Regions from separate parts of the Pseudoalteromonas sp. R86517 genome, predicted to be linked through region 1. Evidence: predicted binding sites of a transcription regulator. Region 1 holds the regulator's gene; each other region holds the start of a gene.
What was found. The regulator sigma-54, encoded in region 1, starts transcription at its own class of promoters, with help from an activator protein. The targets are predictions, from matches to a motif close to GTTGGCACGNNNNTNGNNT.
Positions count from the first base shown of each region.

Region 1 (6,886 bases):
GCTGAAGTCGCACAAGCCGGTCAAAAAATTAATGCTAAAAGTATTACCTACGACATGCAGCAGCAGCTTATTAGCGCAGAAAAAGACGAAAACTCTACGGATCGTGTCCATACAATTTTAGTGCCTGTTGAAGCAAAAATTAAAGAAAAAACAGGTAACGAAGGTCAACCATGAGCACCTTAAAAGCAGAACTATTAGCAAAAAGCTATAAAGGCCGCCAAGTTGTAAAAAATGTAGGCCTTGAAGTAGAAGCCGGCAGCATTGTTGGCTTATTGGGCCCTAATGGCGCAGGTAAAACCACCACCTTTTACATGATTGTAGGGTTAGTACCTAGCGACAAAGGTAAAATTTCTATTGATGATAACGACATTACGTTATTACCTATGCACAGCCGCGCCCGCTTAGGCATTGGCTATTTGCCGCAAGAGTCATCAATATTTAGAAAGCTGACAGTTTATCAAAACTTAATGGCTATTTTAGAAACGCGTAAAGAGCTCAATAAAGCCGCACGAGAAGAAACGCTTAACAACTTACTTGATGAATTTAGTATTCAGCATATTCGCGATAGCCAAGGTATGGCGCTTTCTGGTGGTGAACGCCGCCGTGTAGAAATTGCCAGAGCACTGGCAGCAAACCCTAAATTTATTTTATTGGATGAGCCTTTTGCTGGTGTTGATCCGATTTCAGTGTTAGATATAAAGAAAATAATAGAGCATCTTAAAAACCGTGGCATTGGCGTATTAATTACCGATCACAATGTAAGAGAAACCCTTGATGTTTGTGAAAAAGCCTACATTGTTTCTCATGGGGAGCTAATTGCATCTGGCACCCCAGAACACGTATTAAATGACAAAACTGTACGCGATGTTTATTTAGGCGAGCAATTTAGGCTGTAACATTTAAGCCACACCTACAAGCATCTGCTAATATTAATTATAACAACATAAAAGGATTGTTAGAGATACATGAGGCAATCATTACAGCTGCGCATGGGCCAGCAACTTACAATGACTCCACAATTGCAACAAGCGATTCGCTTGCTGCAGCTCAGTACATTGGATCTCCAGCAAGAAATACAAGAAGCACTTGATAGCAACCCGCTATTAGAAGTAGAAGAGCAAGATTACACGGAAGAGTCGGCTGGAAAAAATGAACAAAAAGCAGATACGGATGATGTAACCGTAAGCGCATCGGCTGACGATACAACCAGCGAGTACGAGCAAGACAGTGGCGAAGCTTTAAATAAAGACACCGTTAGCGATGATATGGCAATGGATGTAACTTGGGATGAGTACATGAGCGCAGCCCCTGCTGCATCCTCAGGCCCAATGCCAGAAGATGAGTCTATTTATCAAGGTGCCTCTACTGAAACGCTACATGAGTATTTAATGTGGCAGCTTCAGCTTACTCCTTTTAGCCCAACTGACGAAGCCATTGCTATTGCCATTGTAGAAGCTGTAGATGACTCGGGTATTTTAACGCTAAGTTGCGAAGAAATTTTAGAAAGCTTTAACCAAGAAAACGATGACGAAGTTGAAGTTGAACTTGATGAAATAGAAGCCGTTTTAAAACGTATTCAGCTATTTGACCCTGTAGGTATAGCCGCGCGCAGTTTACAAGAGTGCTTGTGCATTCAGCTAAACCAGTTTGATAAAGACACCCCTTTTATAGAACAAACAAAAATGATCTTAACCGATCACATTGATCTATTAGCGGCACGCGACTATCGTACATTAATGAAAAAGACTAAGCTTAAAGAAGACGAGCTTAAAGAGGTCATGACCCTAATACATACCCTCAACCCAAAACCTGCAGATACAATAGTAAGGGAAGAGTCGGAGTATGTAATACCGGATGTGTCGGTTAAAAAAATAAAAGGCCGCTGGGTGGTAGAGCTAAACCCAGATAGCATGCCAAAAATACGCGTAAATAGTCAGTACGCGGCTATGTCACGTACCGTAAAATCAAGTGGTGATAGCCAGTTTATTCGTTCTCACTTACAAGAAGCTAAATGGTTTATAAAAAGCCTTGAAAGCAGAAACGACACGCTGCTTAAGGTAACAAACTGTATTGTAAAACAGCAACAGGCATTTTTTGAACATGGCCCAGAAGCCATGAAGCCAATGGTTTTAAACGATGTTGCTGAGATGGTAGAAATGCATGAATCGACAATTTCGCGTGTTACAACACAAAAATATATGCATACGCCACGTGGTATTTTTGAGCTTAAGTATTTTTTCTCAAGCCACGTAAGCACAGAAAACGGCGGAGAGTGTTCATCAACCGCAATACGTGCCCTAATTAAAAAGCTAATTGCCGCGGAAAACTCAGCTAAACCATTGAGTGATAGTAAAATTGCGGATATATTGGCAGAGCAAGGAATTAAAGTAGCTAGACGCACAATAGCAAAATACCGTGAATCGCTAGCTATTCCACCGTCAAATCAGAGAAAGAGTTTGATATAAGACGTAAAAAACAAAGAGGAAATGCTTATGCAACTAAACCTAACTGGTCGTCACGTAGAAGTAACTGATTCACTTAGAGACTATGTAAATAATAAATTTGCAAAGCTAGAAAGGCACTCAGATCATATTAGCAATGTGCATGTCATTCTCGATGTAGAAAAACTCAACCAAAAAGCAGAAGCGACTATTCATGTAAGTGGCGCAGATTTATTTGCCTCAACAGAGCACCAAGATATGTATGCCGCTATAGACTCGTTGATTGACAAGCTCGATCGTCAAGTCATAAAACATAAAGAGAAGCTTGCTAGACACTAATATTATGAAATTAAGTACATTAGTATGCCAGGACTGCAGCAAAGCTGCGGTCCTTTTTAGTAGTAAAAAAAGAATTTTAGAGTTTATCAGTGAGCTTGCTCATGAAAAGCTCCCCTACTTACCACAACAAGATATTCTTAATGCGCTGGCAAGCAGAGAAAAGCTAGGCAGTACTGGTATTGGCCGGGGTATCGCCATTCCTCATGGCAGAATGGGTGGCGTAGAAGAGCCGCTGGCTTTAGTACTTGTTAGCGACACGCCTGTTAACTTTGATGCTATTGATAACTGCCCTGTTGATATTTTTGTTGCACTCATCGTACCAGATGGCGATAACCAACAGCACCTAAAGACTCTGGCAACCATAGCTGATAAACTGAGCAACAAAGAATTTTGTAAACAGCTGCGTAGTGCTAAAACCGATGCAGAGCTTTATCAAGTAATTGTTGATCAATCGTAGTAAATACTAAGGGCTATAAATGGAGTTAATTATCATAAGCGGCCGTTCTGGTTCAGGTAAGTCGGTTGCTTTACGCGTGGTTGAAGATTTAGGCTATTATTGCGTAGATAATATTCCGGTCAACTTACTGCCCTCTTTAGTGCGAAGTGTTTCAGATAACTATGACAAAATAGCCGTTAGTATAGATGTTCGTAATATCCCCAAAGAACAAGACGAATTTAACGATATTCTCGAGTACCTTCCTGACTTTGCTAAACCCACACTGTTTTATTTAGATAGTGATGATCAAACACTGATCAAACGTTTTTCAGAAACACGCAGATTACACCCTTTATCCATCGATTCGCTGCCGCTTGATTTAGCAATAAAAAAAGAAAAAGAACTGCTTGATGTACTCGTAACGCGCGCTGACTTTATGCTAGATACCACCGATTTAAGTGTGCACCAATTAGCAGAGTCAATTCGCGAAAAAATACTGGGTAAAAAAGATAAGCAACTTATTGTAACGTTTGAATCGTTTGGCTTTAAACACGGCATACCTAAAGAAGCTGATTATGTTTTTGATGCTCGCTTTTTGCCAAACCCCCACTGGGAGCCTGAACTTAAACCGCTTACGGGCCTTGATCAACCAGTAAAAGATTTTTTGGCAAATCACAGCATAGTGCAAAAATTCACTTGGCAAATTCAAACCTTTGTACAAACTTGGCTGCCACACTTAGAGCGCAATAACCGTAGTTACCTCACTATTGCAATTGGCTGTACTGGTGGTCAACATCGCTCGGTTTATTTAGCGCAAGCCATTGGTGAGAGCTTTGCTATGACGCATCCGAATGTCAAAATTCGTCATCGTGAGCAAGAAAAGTAACCTTAAAATAATAACCTGTTCAGTTTAGGTATAGTAATTTATGCGCTGTGAAGACACATTTTTAATAAAAAATAAATTAGGCTTACACGCCAGAGCGGCAACGGTCCTTGCGCAATTAGCTGTGCAGTTTGATGCTAAAATCACCTTACACCAAGATGATAAAGAAGCCGCAGGCGACAGCGTATTAGCTTTAATGCTACTTGAAAGCAGTAAAGGTAAAGAAGTTAAAGTAGTCTGTGAAGGCCCTGATTCAGAGCAAGCTTTGCATGCGGTTGGGCAATTAATTGCACAACGATTTAACGAACAAGAATAACTTAAAGCACCATAGCCTTATAAGTTAAAGTCTTATCAGGCTGAACTATAAAGATTTAGTAAGTTAGGGTATTCCGACTCGCCTAATTTAGTGCTTTAATTTAAGGTAATAAAGCCATGCCCCTGCTAAATTTGGTTACTTAATTTTAAACACTAATTTAGCCCCAGCATTGGGTTTAGCACAAAAAATAAAGAAAATGACAGTGGGCAACACCACTTACTAAACACCTTTCCATTACACAAAAATATTTAGGATGCCAATGCCAGAAGCGTTTGAACAAGACTATCCACTACAGCAACTAAAACAAGTGACTAAATCACTTAATAGTGGGCAATTTGTTCAAGTAAGACGCATGCTAGCAAAAACAGCACCTTGTGATACAGCACTGCTGCTTGAATCCTCTCCGCATAAAATTAGACGCATGCTTTGGCAACTGGTTGACCCAGATGTGCAAGGGGATGTGCTAGAAGAGCTCTCTGAAGATGTACGCTTAGGTATCATTGCACAAATGGAACCTGAGCATATTGCCGCGGCCACTGAGGATATGGGCCACGATGATTTAGGTGAAGTCCTGCGTAGCCTACCTGATACCGTGTACAAAGATGTGGTTAGCGCTATGGATACGCAAGACCGCGAACGCGCTACACAAGCTTTATCTTACCAAGAGCGCTCTGCAGGCGCGCTAATGAACACCGATACGGTGACCATTCGCCCAGACGTTACTCTTGATGTTGTGCTGCGTTATATTAGGCTACGCGGTGAGCTGCCAGAGGGCACCGATGATTTATACGTTGTTGATAAACATAACTGTTTTTTAGGTGCATTATCACTTAGTACACTGTTAACTAATCCGCCTGAAAAAATTGTTCAAGATTTAATGGATGAAGACTGTGAGTCTATCCCTATTTCGATGGATGAAAGTGAAGTTGCTCAGTTATTTGAGCGCCATAACTGGATATCGGCCCCTGTAGTCGATGATAACGCCCACTTGCTTGGGCGTGTCACTATTGATGATATTGTTGATGTTATTCGTGAAGATGCAGAGCACAGCTTATTAAGCCTTGCCGGTCTTGATGATGAAGAAGACACCTTTGCTCCTGTTTTAAAAAGCTCAAAAAAGCGTTCAGTATGGCTTGGCGTTAACTTACTCACAGCCTTAGCTGCCGCCTTTGTGGCCAGCTTTTTTGAAAGCACCTTAGATATATTACCTATTTTAGCTGTACTCAATGGCATTGTGCCCTCAATGGGTGGTGTAGCAGGTAGCCAATCTTTAACTCTAGTTATTCGCGGTATTGCCGTGGGCCATATTAACCAAACTAACCAACGATTTTTAATGGCTAAAGAGCTGGCGATAGGCGCATTAAACGGGGTTATTTGGTCAATACTTATAGCCAGTGTAATTGCGCTTTGGCAATGGGATTTTATGCTTGGCGGCGTGCTCGCATTTGCAATGTTTATGAACCTCGTAGTGGCTGGTGTTGCTGGCGCATGTATTCCTATTTTATTGAAAAAAATGAATATAGACCCTGCACTTGCAGGTAGTGTTGTACTTACAACGGTGACTGATATTGTCGGTATTTTTGCCTTTTTAGGCACCGCAACGTGGCTACTTATTTAGCAACCTGAGCTCAGGTTAAGTAGCCACTACACACTAAAACATATAATTAAATTGGTGAGCCCGGTGGCATTGGTAAACCACTGAAGTTTTCAGGCCACTTACCTACTTTTAAAAACTGTTTTATTTGCTCTGCTAAATACTGTTTAAATGCGCTTTCTCCTACACTGGTATTACTTAACATTGAGTTTTGATTGTACTCTTTGCTTAGTTTTACCAAGTAGAAACGTAACTGCGCCTGCACCTCTGGACTTACCTTGTCGCTAGTGACTAAATCAGCCATATTTTTTGCAGTTAAAAATTGCACCCGCTGGGTGATTTTGCCTTTCATTGTATTAGGTGATGACACATTAAACACCTGGCTGTAAAGCTGCTCTAGCAACTCATCTAAGCTGTAAAAATTATAATTACGAACTTGTTGTTGAGCTAAACGATTTAAACGCTGTGGGTTTAATAATAACGATAAACTATGCTGCGCAGCTACTTCTGGCAAAGCCATCGCATCAAGTGTTAAACCCGTACGCCCTATTATGCTTTCACGCGATTTAGACTCCCCATACGCTTTTGGCGGAATAAGCGCTAACACCGACTCAGGCAAAATTAAATTAGCCGGTTTTAATGTTGTTAAAATAGCACTAAGCGCCGCTTGCTGCTGCGCTTTTGCAACCACTTGCGCGCCCTTAGCAGGTGAGTTGTTACGTGTTTCGTATTCGTAGTTAACCCCCGCAATTAGCTTAACTGCAGCCTCTACTTGATAGCGATGAAATAAATAAAGCGGCACGAGTTTTTCTTCTAACTGCGAGAGTGCATCGCCCGTTTTAATGTTGTTAATACCAAATTGCGAAAGCGCTTTTTT
Region 1 covers NZ_JAXHCB010000001.1:275,697-282,582, reverse strand. The annotation lists gene lptA (lipopolysaccharide transport periplasmic protein LptA) at 1-174, shown strand, start outside; gene lptB (LPS export ABC transporter ATP-binding protein) at 171-896, shown strand; gene SJY38_RS01260 (RNA polymerase factor sigma-54) at 966-2,465, shown strand; gene hpf (ribosome hibernation promoting factor) at 2,493-2,780, shown strand; gene SJY38_RS01250 (PTS sugar transporter subunit IIA) at 2,785-3,237, shown strand; gene rapZ (RNase adapter RapZ) at 3,257-4,102, shown strand; gene SJY38_RS01240 (HPr family phosphocarrier protein) at 4,143-4,415, shown strand; gene mgtE (magnesium transporter) at 4,675-6,033, shown strand; gene SJY38_RS01230 (zinc-dependent metalloprotease) at 6,080-6,886, opposite strand, start outside.

Region 2 (6,886 bases), 430 kb from region 1:
TTATTTGAGTAAAGCATCCCTTGCGAAATAGCAGCAGGTGCTTCTGAGGTAGTTAAATACTTCTGCCCTGTCGTTACTTGCTCTTGTGCATTAGCAACACTTTGTTGGCTATCGAGTATTTTATTAATGTTGTTTTGGTACATTAAGTTATTTGATAAACGCATAATTACCTCGCTGCACTTAATAAGGTGTCAAAAATTTCTTGAGCTGCAGCCAACACTTGAGCTGATGCTGAATATGATTGCTGAAAACGCAGTAAATTGGCAGCCTCTTCATCTAGGTTTACACCTGAGAGCGACTCATACCACGCTTCTGATTGCTCTGCTAACGCATCAAATGCGCTGGCACTGGTAATGGCTTGGCCGGTTACTACGCCAATATCACTCACTAACCCTGAATAGGCTTGATTAAACGTTTCGTGATTGTCGGCAGTGGCTGTTGTCACTACATTTTTACGCACTAATTCGCCATTTTGTAAATCAGCGAGCTTTAAACCATTACGGTTATCATCAAAACCGCCTTCGTTAAATTCAAGGGTAAAGGTGTCTCCAGTGGCTGGCGTGCCTTCAATGTCAAAATCAAAGCCATAGTTGCTATAAGGTACGCCAGCCTGAGCCAGTACGCCCTCTGCTGGAGGCGTTACTGTAAACGTAGTGGTGCCATTTGCATCTGTAATTTGATATTCGTTTGCAGTGCCTGTTTTAACTAACGTTATATCGCCATTGGCTAAACCAGGGGTAGTGTTAAAGCCACCCGAGGTAACACTAGTTACTTCTCCGGCTGAAATAGTCGCTGTACCTACATTATCTATGCTGTTAGCTGTACGAATAGGCGATGCCAGTGCTAAGTCTTCACCGCGGCTTGTCGCAAGGGAAATACTGGTTGCCGCCTCAGAGTTAAGTTTAATTTGAAACTGATCACCTGTATTACCTGTACCTGCTACATCAATTTGTAAACCAAACGACTCCCCACTCGTAATGTCATCTGAGTCAATAACACCTGATGGCGGTATCGTCGCTAAAGAAGCGCTGCCTATCGGCTCCCCTTTATTATCTATAGGCTGAATGCTCACTTCATTTGCATTAGCGGTATAAGTAACTATAAAGTCGCTGGCAGGCAGTTCACTACCTTTACCAGCCTCAAGCGTGGCCGTTAAACTAGCGCCGCCGGTATTAGCTTGGTATGCATGAGCACCCACGGTAGGTATATTAAATATATCACCGCCTAGCTCACCGTTAGCATCCATACCCAATTTATTTTGCTCGTTGAACGCATCAGCAATTGCCAATCCCATTTGGCCAATTTGATTTTGTGCAGGCACAAGTATGTCGTCTCTAAAAGCCAGCAAGCCGCCAATTTTGCCTTTTAATTTAGTTGCATCTATTTCTAGCGGCACAGCTTTGCCGCCATTAACGTCAAGCGTCAATTCTTTAAAATTAGGATCGGGGTCGCCCGACAGTGAAAACAAGTTAAATGTACCGTTTTCCATAACTAAAGATTCACCGCTGCCCATAAAGACGAGTTTTTCGCCATTAGGGCCATCAAGTGTTTCTATATCAACAAGCTCTGATAATTCACGAATCGCTAAGTCGCGCTGGTTATAAATAGAGCTTGCGTCAGAGGCGTTATTTGTGCCATTTACGACTGCAATTTCTTGGTTTAACGTATTTATATTTTGGATGAGTGAGTTGGCTTCTTCAGAAAAAATCTCAAGCTGCTCATTCACTATACCTTGTTGCTCAAGCACGATACCCGAAAGCCTATCCATTTGATCAACTAAGCTTTGCGCATCGGTCATTACTAATGAGCGAGCAACTGTTGAAGACGGCTGATTTAGCGCCTCTTGCACGTTATTAAATAATGAATTTATGCCCGTTGATAAGTTATTAGACTCTTCTGAAAAAATAGTATCAACACGGTTGGCTTCTGTTACAAATTGATCAAAAAACGATTTATTTGACGTGTCGCGGTTTAACTGCGACTGGGCAAACTCGTTCAATAACCTGTATGTTTCGCCGCGACCTACTTGGTTATCAACCATAGTGGTAAATTCAGTGCGCTCACGAACGTAGCCTTCTGTATTTACATTGGTGATGTTTTTACTGGTCGTTTGCAACAGCTCAGAGCTTGAACGCACCCCAGCACTGGCAATATTTAATAAACTAAACGACATATTACTTCACTCCTTGGGTAAACGCGCTTGTTGCAATATTTTTAAGCTCACTGCTATTTAGCACTTTTTTTATTTTACTCGCGTAATTAGGATCGGTTGCATAGCCTGCTTTTTGTAGCGAATCTAAAAATTCGTTTGGCTGTGCTGTTTTTTGTAATGCTTCTTCGTAGCGTGGGTTTTGCGTTAAAAAATCGACAAAGTCGTTCACGCTTTCTTTTATAGAATCGTAAGCTCTAAAACTTGCTTGTTTTTTAACAGGGGTACCTTGCTCAAATTCAAGCGTTACTTTACTTGCTTTATCGCCTTCCCAGCTTTTATCTGATTTAATATTGAACAGGTTATTTGAGCTATTCCCGTCGCTTTTATTAATAATATGCTTACCCCACCCCGTCTCAAGTGCCGCTTGGGCCACCATTACTGCAGGGTTTAAACCAATTTTTTCGGCCGCTGTTTTAGCATGCTCCCACACTGCACTAACAAACTCTTCAGCATTATTAAACGACGACTGCTGTGTAGGCTGTGTTGTGGTTTTCGTTTGTGTTGCCGCACTGCTGACTACTAAGTCATCTTTATTTGCTTGCTTTACACTGTGCACCTTTTCGTGCGGCAGTTCAGAGCCTGCGCGTTTATCACTCATAAAGTCGTTAGTAGTTCTTAATACTGAGCCAGGCATAAAGTTCTCAGCCTCTGGTGAGAGCTGCTGAACAATTAAATCAGCCAAACCCAAAGACCCATTTGATGAAAGCTCAGAAGAGAGCTGCTGATCGTGCATTTCTTCAAAAAACTTTACACCGCTCGAGTTAAACGGACTGTCTTCATCTTCAAATGCTTCGTTCGCTTTACGCATCCCTTTTAGAAGCATTTGGGTAAAAATAGCTTCAAATTGTGCCGCTGCTTTTTTTAGCGCCGCTTTAGAGGCATCAGTAGATGCATCACCGCTGTTTAAAGCGTCTTGACGTAAAGTATTAAGATTACTTAAATCAAAAAAGTTTTGCTTATCGAGGTGATTTGTTTCCATCAGCTTTTTGACACAAAAATGAATAATGCTTTAAGAAATGCAAAAATTGAGCCAAAGAAAGGTAAACAGTAAAAAGCTTAAGTACCTTTTGAGTACTTAAGCTTTATGTAGAAGGGTAAATATTCTAAAAACTAACTAAATAACAACAAGCTGTCCGTTAATTGCACCCGCTTCTTTAAGCGCTTCTAAAATAGCCATTAGGTCTCCAGGTGCTGCGCCTACTTCATTTATAGCACGCACTAAGTCATCTAAGCTAACGCCGGGGTTAAATACAAACGCACGAGAATCATCTTGATTAACGTCAATAATACTTTGCTGTGTAACAACAGTTTCGCCTTCTGCTAACGGATTAGGCTGCGTTACATTTTGCTGTTCAGCAATTGTGACTGTTAGGCCGCCATGGGTTATTGCCGCAGGCTGTAGCTTCACATTTTTGCCAATGACAATCGTTCCCGTACGTGAATTAACAATAATTTTGGCTGAAGTGTCAGCAGGCTTAAACTCTAGGTTTTCAAGCGTTGATAAATAAGACACTCGTTGCGATGCATCACGTGGTGCAATAACGCGTACTGAGGCAGCGTCAATAGCTTGTGCACTATTAGGGCCTACCAAATTGTTAATTGTTGCTTCTAAACGTTTTGCCGTTGTAAAGTCTGGGCGGTTTAAGTTAAAAGTAATGTAGTCGCCTTGCATAAAAGGGCTTTTAACTTCGCGTTCAACAGTGGCTCCGTTAGGTACGCGGCCAACTGTCGGGGTGTTAATGACCACTTTACTGCCATCAAGCCCTTGTGCTCCTAAACCTCCCACAATTAGGCTACCTTGTGCTATAGCGTATACGTTTCCATCCACCCCTTTTAAGAAAGTTTGGAGCAAGGTGCCGCCACGTAAACTGCCTGCACTGCCAATAGAAGATACCGTAATATCAATTGTTTGACCCGGCTTTCTAAACGGCGGAAGCTCAGCATGGACTGCCACTGCTGCTACGTTTTTAATTTTAGGGCTTTGTGTTGAAGGCAGCGTAATACCAAAACTGTTTAGCATGCCTCTAAAACTTTGTTGCGTGTAAGAGTTTTGCTCCCCTGTACCAGGTAGCCCCACCACTAAACCATAGCCTACCAATTGATTGGCACGTACACCTTCAACCATAGAGACATCTTTTATACGCTCGGCGCTGGCAGAAAATTGCCAGCCTAGCAGTATGATCAAAATAAACGCTTTAATGCTATTCATACTACTATCCTCTAAAACGGAAATAACGAGCTACTAAAGAAACGTGTTAACCACCCTGGGCTTTGCGCTTCTTGTGTTTGTCCTTTACCTGAATATTGAATTCGGGCATTGGCAATTCTATTCGACTCAACCGTGTTATCGGCGCTTACATCTTGCGGACGTACAAGGCCTTCGAGCCTAATAAACTCTTCGCCGGTGTTAAGTGTTAGCCATTTTTCACCACGAATAACTAAATTACCATTGGGTAAAACACGCATAACATTCACCGAGATATCACCCACTAAACTGTTTGACTGATTTGATTTAGAGTCACCGGTAAATGATGAATCACTACCAATGCCAAACTGAATACTGTCGCCACCTATATTGACTGGTAAACCACCTAACCCAATAACGGGGTCTAGGCTGGCTTCGGTTTCTTTATCGGTTTCGGTTTTAGCGGCTTTTGTAGCTTGTGTTGACTCTTCAAGCTTAACGGTAATTATATCGCCGGTTCTAAGTGCTTTTTTGTCTGAATACAAATCATTAAATGTATTGGTGTTAAACAACGAACCCGTTGCAACAACAGGCTCTGCTACAGGCTCTGGGTACATGGGTGCGTAGTAGGGGTCATCTTGAACCACTTCACTATTTTGCGTAGAAACACAGCCACTTAAAAATAAGGTGCCTGCTGCAAATAAAATAACATTACGCATAACTATCCCCTTGTGCACGGTTATAACTGTTGATTGATGTAGCTCATCATTTCGTCAACGGCCGAGATTACTTTTGAGTTCATTTCGTAAACACGTTGAGTTTCGATAAGGTTTACCAATTCTTCCGTTACATTAACGTTTGATGTTTCAAGTGAGCCTTGAATAATAGTACCTAAGCCTTCTACGCCTGGATTACCTTGAACAGGCGCACCACTAACAGCGGTTTCGGTGTAAAGGTTTTGACCAATTGGCTCAAGACCCGATGGATTAATAAAGTCACTAATTGTTAGCTGGCCAATTACCACGTTATCGGCTTGCCCTGCAACGCGTACAGATACTTCACCATCTTGAGAGACTGTAATTGATTGCGCATCATCGGGTACATTCATTTCGGGCTGAACAACAAAACCTGCACCTGAGGTAACAATGCGGCCGTCTTCATCGGTAGTAAATTGCCCATTACGCGAATACGCTATATTGCCATCGGGTTGCAGCACTTCAAAAAAGCCTTCGCCTGAAATCATCCAATCGAGTGAGTTTTCGGTGGTGAGCATATTACCTTGCGTAAACTCTTTTTGGTTAGCAACCACTTTTGCACCCGCACCTAGCATTAGGCCAGATGGCAGCTCGGTATCTTGTGAAGAGCGCCCGCCAGGCTGGTTGATGTTTTGATACAGTAAATCTTCAAAAATAGCGCGGCTCTTTTTGTAACCTACGGTACTGGCATTCGCCAAATTATTTGAAATAACTGAAATATCAGTTTGTTGAGCGTCTAGCCCTGTTTTACTTATCCACAATGCAGGATTCATAAGTATGCCCTCATTTTAAAGTTAAACTATGCGCATCAACTGATCTTGACGTTCGTCAATCTCTTCAGCTGTTTTCATTAGTTTTACTTGTAACTCAAATTGACGTTGGTGGTTGATCATATCGACCATTTCGTGAACTGGATTAACGTTAGACATTTCCAGTGCACCACTTAACACTTTTACATTTGCAGAGGTATCGACGGTTTGCCCAGGTACAGGTCTAAATAAACCATCGTTGCCTTTTTCAAGCTCTCTGCTGTTTCCTTCAACAACGCGCAGCGTGTCTACTTCTTCTAAAAAATTTGCAGGCGCGCCTTGGGGGCGAACCTGTATGGCACCATCTTCACTAAAACTTATTTTTTCAATAGGAACCGGTAAAATTACGGGGCCACCTTCGCCAATAACTTGACGACCATGACTTGTTACCAACATACCTTGCGCAGTAATGTTTAGCGTGCCTACTTTTGTATAGGCTTCGTTTCCTGAGTCATCTTGAACCGCAAGCCAGGCGTTATCGCTCATGGCAATATCTAAATCTCGCCCTGTTTCGATTATGCCGCCAGAGGTCATGTTAGAACCTGGTCGCTCTTGCATTGAAAACACGCGCGTTGGCAAGCCCTCGCCAAATGCTTGCATAGAGCGCGCTTGCGCAAAGTCAGCTTTAAAACCCGTGGTGTTTGCGTTTGCCAAATTATTGGCTTTAAGTGCAAGCCCTTGTAGGCTTTGCTTAGCGCCAGAGGCTGCAATGTAGACCATTTTGTCCATAACATCGACTCACATAAAAAATCTCTGAGTTGATAAATGCAAAATAGATGCCAGGTTAAATTTGACGCAATATAAGGAAGGTATTGAACGGTTCAGCTAGACTAGTTTTAGCGACATAGCTACAAAAAAGGCTGCAAAAATGCAGCCTCAGAGTCTTAACCAAAAATAAGGTTAACTTATCGAATCTGCAAAATAC
Region 2 covers NZ_JAXHCB010000001.1:703,756-710,641, reverse strand. The annotation lists gene flgL (flagellar hook-associated protein FlgL) at 1-164, opposite strand, end outside; gene flgK (flagellar hook-associated protein FlgK) at 167-2,173, opposite strand; gene flgJ (flagellar assembly peptidoglycan hydrolase FlgJ) at 2,175-3,191, opposite strand; gene SJY38_RS03065 (flagellar basal body P-ring protein FlgI) at 3,327-4,421, opposite strand; gene flgH (flagellar basal body L-ring protein FlgH) at 4,433-5,116, opposite strand; gene flgG (flagellar basal-body rod protein FlgG) at 5,137-5,925, opposite strand; gene SJY38_RS03050 (flagellar basal body rod protein FlgF) at 5,947-6,690, opposite strand; gene flgE (flagellar hook protein FlgE) at 6,867-6,886, opposite strand, start outside.
Region 2: the regulator sigma-54 is predicted to act here: its motif matches at 3,229-3,247, upstream of flgJ (flagellar assembly peptidoglycan hydrolase FlgJ).

Region 3 (6,886 bases), 1.4 Mb from region 1:
GCGATCGGCTGCTTTCGTTGATTTTACGAATAACCGTATATCCATCAATTATTTGGCCAACCTCTAATGCGGGTGGTATTTTTCGCTGCGTTAACGATTGATAAAGCTCATCTAGATTTTGCTGCGCAATGCTATTTACCTTCACTAATAAACAACTCACATTATCATCACTGCCTTGTGCTATAGCCCGTGAGGTAATGGCCTTTGCTGCCTGCTCTAAGTTGTTATGGGCGTTTATTTCGTTGGCAATTTCAGTATAGGGCAATACATCATGCACACCATCGCAAGTCAGTATGTAAATATCACCGGCTTTTAGGTCAACTTCGTAAACATCAATTTCTTGATGTGACTGCGCGCCTAAAGCACGAGTGAGCGTATCATTTACTTTATGATCCCGCGTTATCGCTTCCATTTGATTATCGCGTAAACGCATAATGCGAGTATCGCCTAAATGAAATATATACCCCGTAGCTGATTTTAATATAAGCGCCGTAAAGGTGGTCATCCAATCTGCTTGGCGTTGCCCTAAGTGGTTATAGTTGACTGATTGCGAATATAACCACTGATTTAAGCTAGCTAAAACCTTAGAAACCGATTTTTTGACCGCCCAGCTGTCGGGTGTATTTAAATACTCATTTATAAAATGAGTAACACTGAGCTGCGATGCTTGTTTGGCATTTTTAGCTGATGAACACCCATCTGCTAAGCACGCAATAGCGCCTTTTGTTTCTTGTTGTTCGTGCTCAGTATTTAAAGCAGCAAACGCATCTTGATTTTCATCTTTTATGCCCGCGGCACTGTGCCCACCAAAAGAAACATCTAGCGTATTATTACGAACTTGAGCGTGTTGGGTTTCATCAAACATGGTTAACGCTGCCTTAAGTCACTGAAATAAGTTCAACAGAGCCATCTTCGTTTACTTCTGTCATGTGCCCATCTGGCTCTTTCATGAAAAATAACGCCCCTAAACCTAACAATGCACTGGCAGCAATAATCATAAAGAACGTTTGGTAATCCACTAATGAGAGCGCCGTTAAATACACCACCGCGCCAACGTTACCGTAAGCGCCTGTCATACCTGCAATTTGCCCTGTTAAGCGACGTTTAATAAGTGGCACAGCAGCAAAAACCGCTCCCTCACCTGCTTGCACAAAGAACGAACACGCCATGGCAGCAGCTACAGCAAGCCAAAGTGGCCAGCTAGCGTCAACTAAGCCCATAACAAAGTAGCCAACAGCTAACCCTGAGGTAAGAACAATAAGTGTTTTACGACGGCCCATTCTATCTGAGATCCAACCACCACCTGGGCGCGAGGCCAAATTCATAAACGCATAGGCAGAGGCCAGTAAACCTGCGTACACCATATCTAGGCCAAACACTTCCATAAAAAATAATGGCAGCATAGATACAACGGCCAGCTCTGAGCCAAAGGTGGTAAAATATAAAATATTAAGTACAGCTACTTGTTTAAATTCGTAGCGGTGTGATTCTGGCACGGGTTGTTTAAATATATGTCTGTTTATATCAAAGGTTTTATATACCTCGTAGGCGTATAACAGCACTAAAAATGCATAAACGGCTAAAACAAAATTGGCAGAAATTAAATTAGCGCCTGTAGGAGACAACTTCCAAGTAAGTAAAGCCAGTGCGCCATACATAGGTAATTTCATAATAAGCAATAATACAAAGTCACCTTTACTGGTTACTTCCATTGCGCCTACTTTTTTAGGCTTAAAGTACGTCCCCCCTTTTGGTGTATCGGTTACGTTTATGTACCAAATAACACCAAAAATAACGCTAAGTACGCCCGTTAAACCAACGGCATAACGCCAGCCATCGTCGCCGCCAAACATAAGCGCTAATACAGGTAGTAACATGGCAGCGGCAGCCGAGCCAAAATTACCCCAGCCTCCATAAATACCTTCTGCCGTACCAAGCTCATTAGCCGGGAACCACTCGCTCACCATACGAATGCCCACTACAAAGCCTGCTCCAATAAAGCCTAGTGCAAAACGCGCGATAGCGGCTTGCTCAAATGTGGTGGCCATAGCAAACATAAAACACGGTATGCTACATAAAATAAGTAAAGCGGCATAAACAATACGCGGACCAAACTTATCTGTCAGCATGCCAACAACAACACGCGCGGGAATGGTTAAGGCCACATTTAAAATGAGCAGCGTTTTTACCTGTGCCATAGTTATACCTAGCGAGCCCGCTATTGCCCCTAATAATGGAGCATGGTTAAACCATACAAAAAAAGAGATAAAAAACACCATCCAGCTTAAATGTAGTATTTTCATTTTTCCGCTAAACGATATGAGATTAAACCCAGAACTCGGTTGCATGTTTTTTTCCTTGTAACGATTATTATTTTAAGCAGTGAGTACGACTTTGGTAGTAATAACACTGCGACGATTGTTAAATTAACGTTAACCGCTTTCAGCAATTACTAAGCCAACAATTAATAGGTAGGTTTTTCAGTCACTTATATTTTTGGGAATTAATATTTATTTCGCTTTGCACTATTTAAGCAGCTTTGTTGGGCGTAAACAGTGCAAAGAATTTTTAAGCTTTACTTGCTCTAGGTTTTAACTAATTGGTATTGTTAAAAAAAATTACGAGAACTCATTAATGCAAAAACCCCCTTTAACGTATCAGCAGCAATTACGCTATTCTCGCCATATTATGCTTCCTCAGCTTGATATAGATGGACAAGAAAAAATTTGGCAAAGTCATGCTCTTATTGTGGGGTTAGGTGGATTAGGCTGCCCAGTTGCGCAGTACTTAGCGGCATCGGGCGTAGGTACGTTAACGCTTGTAGATAACGATGTGGTTGATGCAACTAACTTGCAAAGGCAGGTGCTCTATAAACAAAGTGATGTTGGGTGCTTTAAAACCCACAGTGCAAAAAAACAGTTAACTCAGTTAAATGATGAAATAGAGATCCACACTATTGATGAATTTTTAAATGAAAACTCGCAGCTTGAACAACTACTTAGCAAAGTAGATGTAGTTATTGACTGCACTGATAACTTAGCAACACGTAATTTACTCAACAGCGCCTGCTATAACACCCGTACGCCCTTGGTTTCGGGCTCTGCCATAAGGTTAGAGGGTCAAGTAGCTTGCTTTACAATGGCGCCTAATAGCCATTGTTACGGGTGTGTGTCACAGCTCTTTGGCGAACAAACTCAAAGCTGTTCAGAGTCAGGCGTACTCTCCCCTATTGTAGGGCTTATTGGCAGTATTCAAGCGACTGAAGCACTTAAAATTATTGCAGGACTGCCTAGTAAACTCACCGAGCAGCTATTACTTGTAGATGGTTTGAGTATGGAGTTTAACCGTTTTAACATTGTTAAAAATAAGCACTGCCCTGTTTGCAGCGCTTAATTTAGTACATGGTAAATACATGACTGCTTCTTAGAGCCTAACTTAGCGTTTCTAGGTTATTTATTGTTAAATAAATCTGCTCGCCTAAGCTTACAGCACTTTGCTGCGATTGCCTTTTAGACACCGCGCAATACAGTAATTGCGTATCTACGTTAACTGTAAGTAGCCATTGCTCATCAAGCTGCTGAGCATTTTCAAGCATACCTATTAGCACGTTTGCACTGCTCTCGTTAATTGGTTTTACTTTGCTGTAGGTTATTTGGCTGCTTTCTATAATTAACTTATGGTTTTGTTTTACCAGCGAAGGCACTGCATATAAATGCTGTTGGCTATTACTAAGAGTAAGCTGGTAAAGACCAAAAGCATCATTAAATTCAGGCTTACTATAACTAAGTATACTAAGTGGCGTTTGGCTCTTATTTGTATAAATACTTTGCACCACTTCTTGTGTTGCACCGCACTGGAGCACGTTGCCTTTCGCTATATGAAGTAATGTATCGCTGCAATAAAGTAGCTCTTTTAAAGAGTGGCTAACAATAATAAATTTAATACCATGGGATTTATTAAGTTGTTGAACAGCCCCCAACATAGTAAAACGCGTTGACCAATCTAAGGCGCTAAATGGCTCATCAAGTAAAACAACAGATTGCCCACTTAGTAGTGTTCTTGCAAAAATTACGCGCTGGCGCTCCCCGCCCGAAAGCCCCGACACATCACGATTTAGTAATGGGTTTAGTGCTAATAAATCAATTACCTGATCAGGCGTTAGGTTATTACTTTTATTTTTACAATGCTTGTGAGTAAACAGTAAATTACCCATTACATTTAAATGTGGAAATAACGGGCACGACTGCAGCTGTAAAGTAAGTAGGCGTTTATCTGGCTTTAAATGGGTAATATTATGATTATTTATACACACATTTTGCGCTGTCGTAAGCCCTGCTATCGCCTGTAATAAGCTCGATTTGCCAGAGCCCGAAGGGCCAAACACCCCTAAAATATCAAATTGATTTATAGCTAAATCAACATGTAATTCAAAATCGTCCAAACGTTGATGGCATTGTATTTTAAGCACGATTAGCAGCTCCGTTTATCACGGTTTTATTAAATTTAAACAACAACACTAAACACGCAAACGAGATTGCTAGCAATACCAACGACAATTGGTGCGCAGCCCCATAATTAAGCGACTCTACATGGTCGTACAACGCAATAGACACCACTTGGGTTTCGCCTTGTATATTGCCACCAATCATTAGCACTAAACCAAATTCTCCCAATGTATGGGCAAAGCCCAGTGCAAAGGCACTGCCTATGCTTGGCTTTAATAGCGGTAACGTTAAATACATAAAACGTTTAAATGGACTTAATCCTAAGGCAATAGCAGCTTGATTATAAGTAGTATTTATTTGTTTAAAGCCCGCCAGTAACGGCTGCATCACAAAAGGGAGAGAGTAAAATAACGAACCAATAACCACCCCTTGAAAACTAAACGCGAGCTGCGTACCCGTGAGCCAAAACCAAAACTGGCCAAATGCATGAGTAGGTGAAAACAATACCAATAAATAAAAGCCCATTAGCGTAGGCGGCAGCACCAATGGCATTGCTATAAGTGCTTCTAATATAGGCTTTAACTTACCTTTATAACTGGCTAGCTGCCATGCAAGCGGAATGCATATAATCAACAAAATAGCAGCCGTTATAAAGGCAAGTTTAATTGTAAGCCACAGCGCTGTTACATCACTTGCTAACATCACTTTCCTTTGCTTTATAACCAAGCTCTAATAATGTTTTTGCGGTTGAGGGGTCATTTAAAAAAGCCATAAACTTTTTAGCTGACGTTAAATGCTTAGTAGCGCTTATGATAACGCCTTGCTGCGTTATTTCAGGGTATTTTTCAGATTCGATAAGCGTGTAATTTAAATATTTTTTATTTTTAGTTTTGCGATACGCCGACTTTAACGTAGATAGCGCGACCAAGCCTTTAGCGGCATTGCCTGTTTCTACAAATTGAAACGCATGGGTAATATTATTTCCATACACAAATTCATACGGTGTTTTTATATAGTTTTTAGCATAATGCGCTGATGATTGCCCATATGGCGAAAACCTTGGATTAGCAATGGCTAATTTATGATTAATAACTGAGTTGCTTGGCTGCCACAGCGCTAATAAACCTATCGCATAGGTGGTTAAGCTATTTTTGAGTGCAAAGCCGTCTTTTATCAGTGCGTGTGGGCGTGCAGCGTCGGCTGATAAAAATATATCGTACGGTGCACCGTGCATAATTTGAGAGTGTAATACGCCGCTAGAAGCAGCTGATATTTTAATATTAATATTTTTCAGGGCTGGGTTAGTCACCAGCGTTTGCAGCACAGGTTTAAAATTGCTCGCAACGGCTATATGCAGCGTTTCTTTTGCGTTAAGAGGATTGCTAAATACCACTAACAGCAATAACAAATAACCACACCATGTATTGTAAAGCTTTAACATTATAAGTATTGTTTTAAAAATCAGACACATTATAAAAAACAATATATATGAACGATGTATGCAATGCACCTGGTTTATTACCAGTAGAAACCGCAATTAGTAACATGCTAAGCGCTATTAACTTTGATAAAGCCGCAGAAACCATTTCAATAATGCACAGTGTTGGCCGTGTTTTAGCAAGCGATATTAAATCCAATATAAATGTGCCTGCTCATGATAATTCGGCAATGGATGGCTATGCACTTTGCCTAAGCGAAGGGTTAACAACTTATCAGCAAGTAGGCAGTGTATTTGCTGGGCAAACCTTTAAAAACACCTTAACACCTGGGCAATGCGTTAGAATTATGACCGGCGCTGCCCTGCCCCCTGACGCTAATGCGGTAGTTATGCAAGAAAACGCCAGCGTAGATAATGATAAAATATCGTTTACAGGTCATATTGAGCTCAATAATAATGTGCGCTTTGCAGGTGAAGACATTGCAAAAAATAGTGTTGTTTTTAAAGCGGGCAGAAAACTAAAAGCAGTCGATGTAGGCTTACTTGCCTCTATTGGTATTAACCAAGTAAGTGTATATGAAACACTAAAGGTCGCGGTTTTTTCTACAGGGGATGAACTTATAGAGCCTGGCAATGCGCTTCCCGCAGGTGCTATTTATGAAAGTAATCGCGCTGTTATATTAAGCGAGCTTAATGATAACAATATAGAAGTGATTGATTTTGGGATAATTGCCGATGATAAAACGCTCATTAAAAACACATTTTTAAAAGCAAACGAGCAAGCCGATGCCGTAATAAGCTCTGGTGGTGTATCAGTTGGCGAAGCCGATTTTACTAAAGAAGTATTAAATGAAATTGGCGATATACACTTTTGGAAAATTGCCATGAAACCTGGCAAACCTTTTGCTTTTGGTAAATTACCTAACAGCTACTTTTTTGGTTTACCAGGTAACCCCGTATCGGCAGCCGTTACGCTTGAGCGACTTGTAAAGCCAGCCCTTAC
Region 3 covers NZ_JAXHCB010000001.1:1,710,298-1,717,183, forward strand. The annotation lists gene SJY38_RS07665 (bifunctional protein-serine/threonine kinase/phosphatase) at 1-865, opposite strand, end outside; gene SJY38_RS07670 (NarK family nitrate/nitrite MFS transporter) at 879-2,348, opposite strand; gene SJY38_RS07675 (molybdopterin-synthase adenylyltransferase MoeB) at 2,635-3,393, shown strand; gene SJY38_RS07680 (ATP-binding cassette domain-containing protein) at 3,431-4,468, opposite strand; gene modB (molybdate ABC transporter permease subunit) at 4,461-5,147, opposite strand; gene modA (molybdate ABC transporter substrate-binding protein) at 5,134-5,886, opposite strand; gene glp (gephyrin-like molybdotransferase Glp) at 5,934-6,886, shown strand, end outside.
Region 3: the regulator sigma-54 is predicted to act here: its motif matches at 2,444-2,462, upstream of SJY38_RS07670 (NarK family nitrate/nitrite MFS transporter).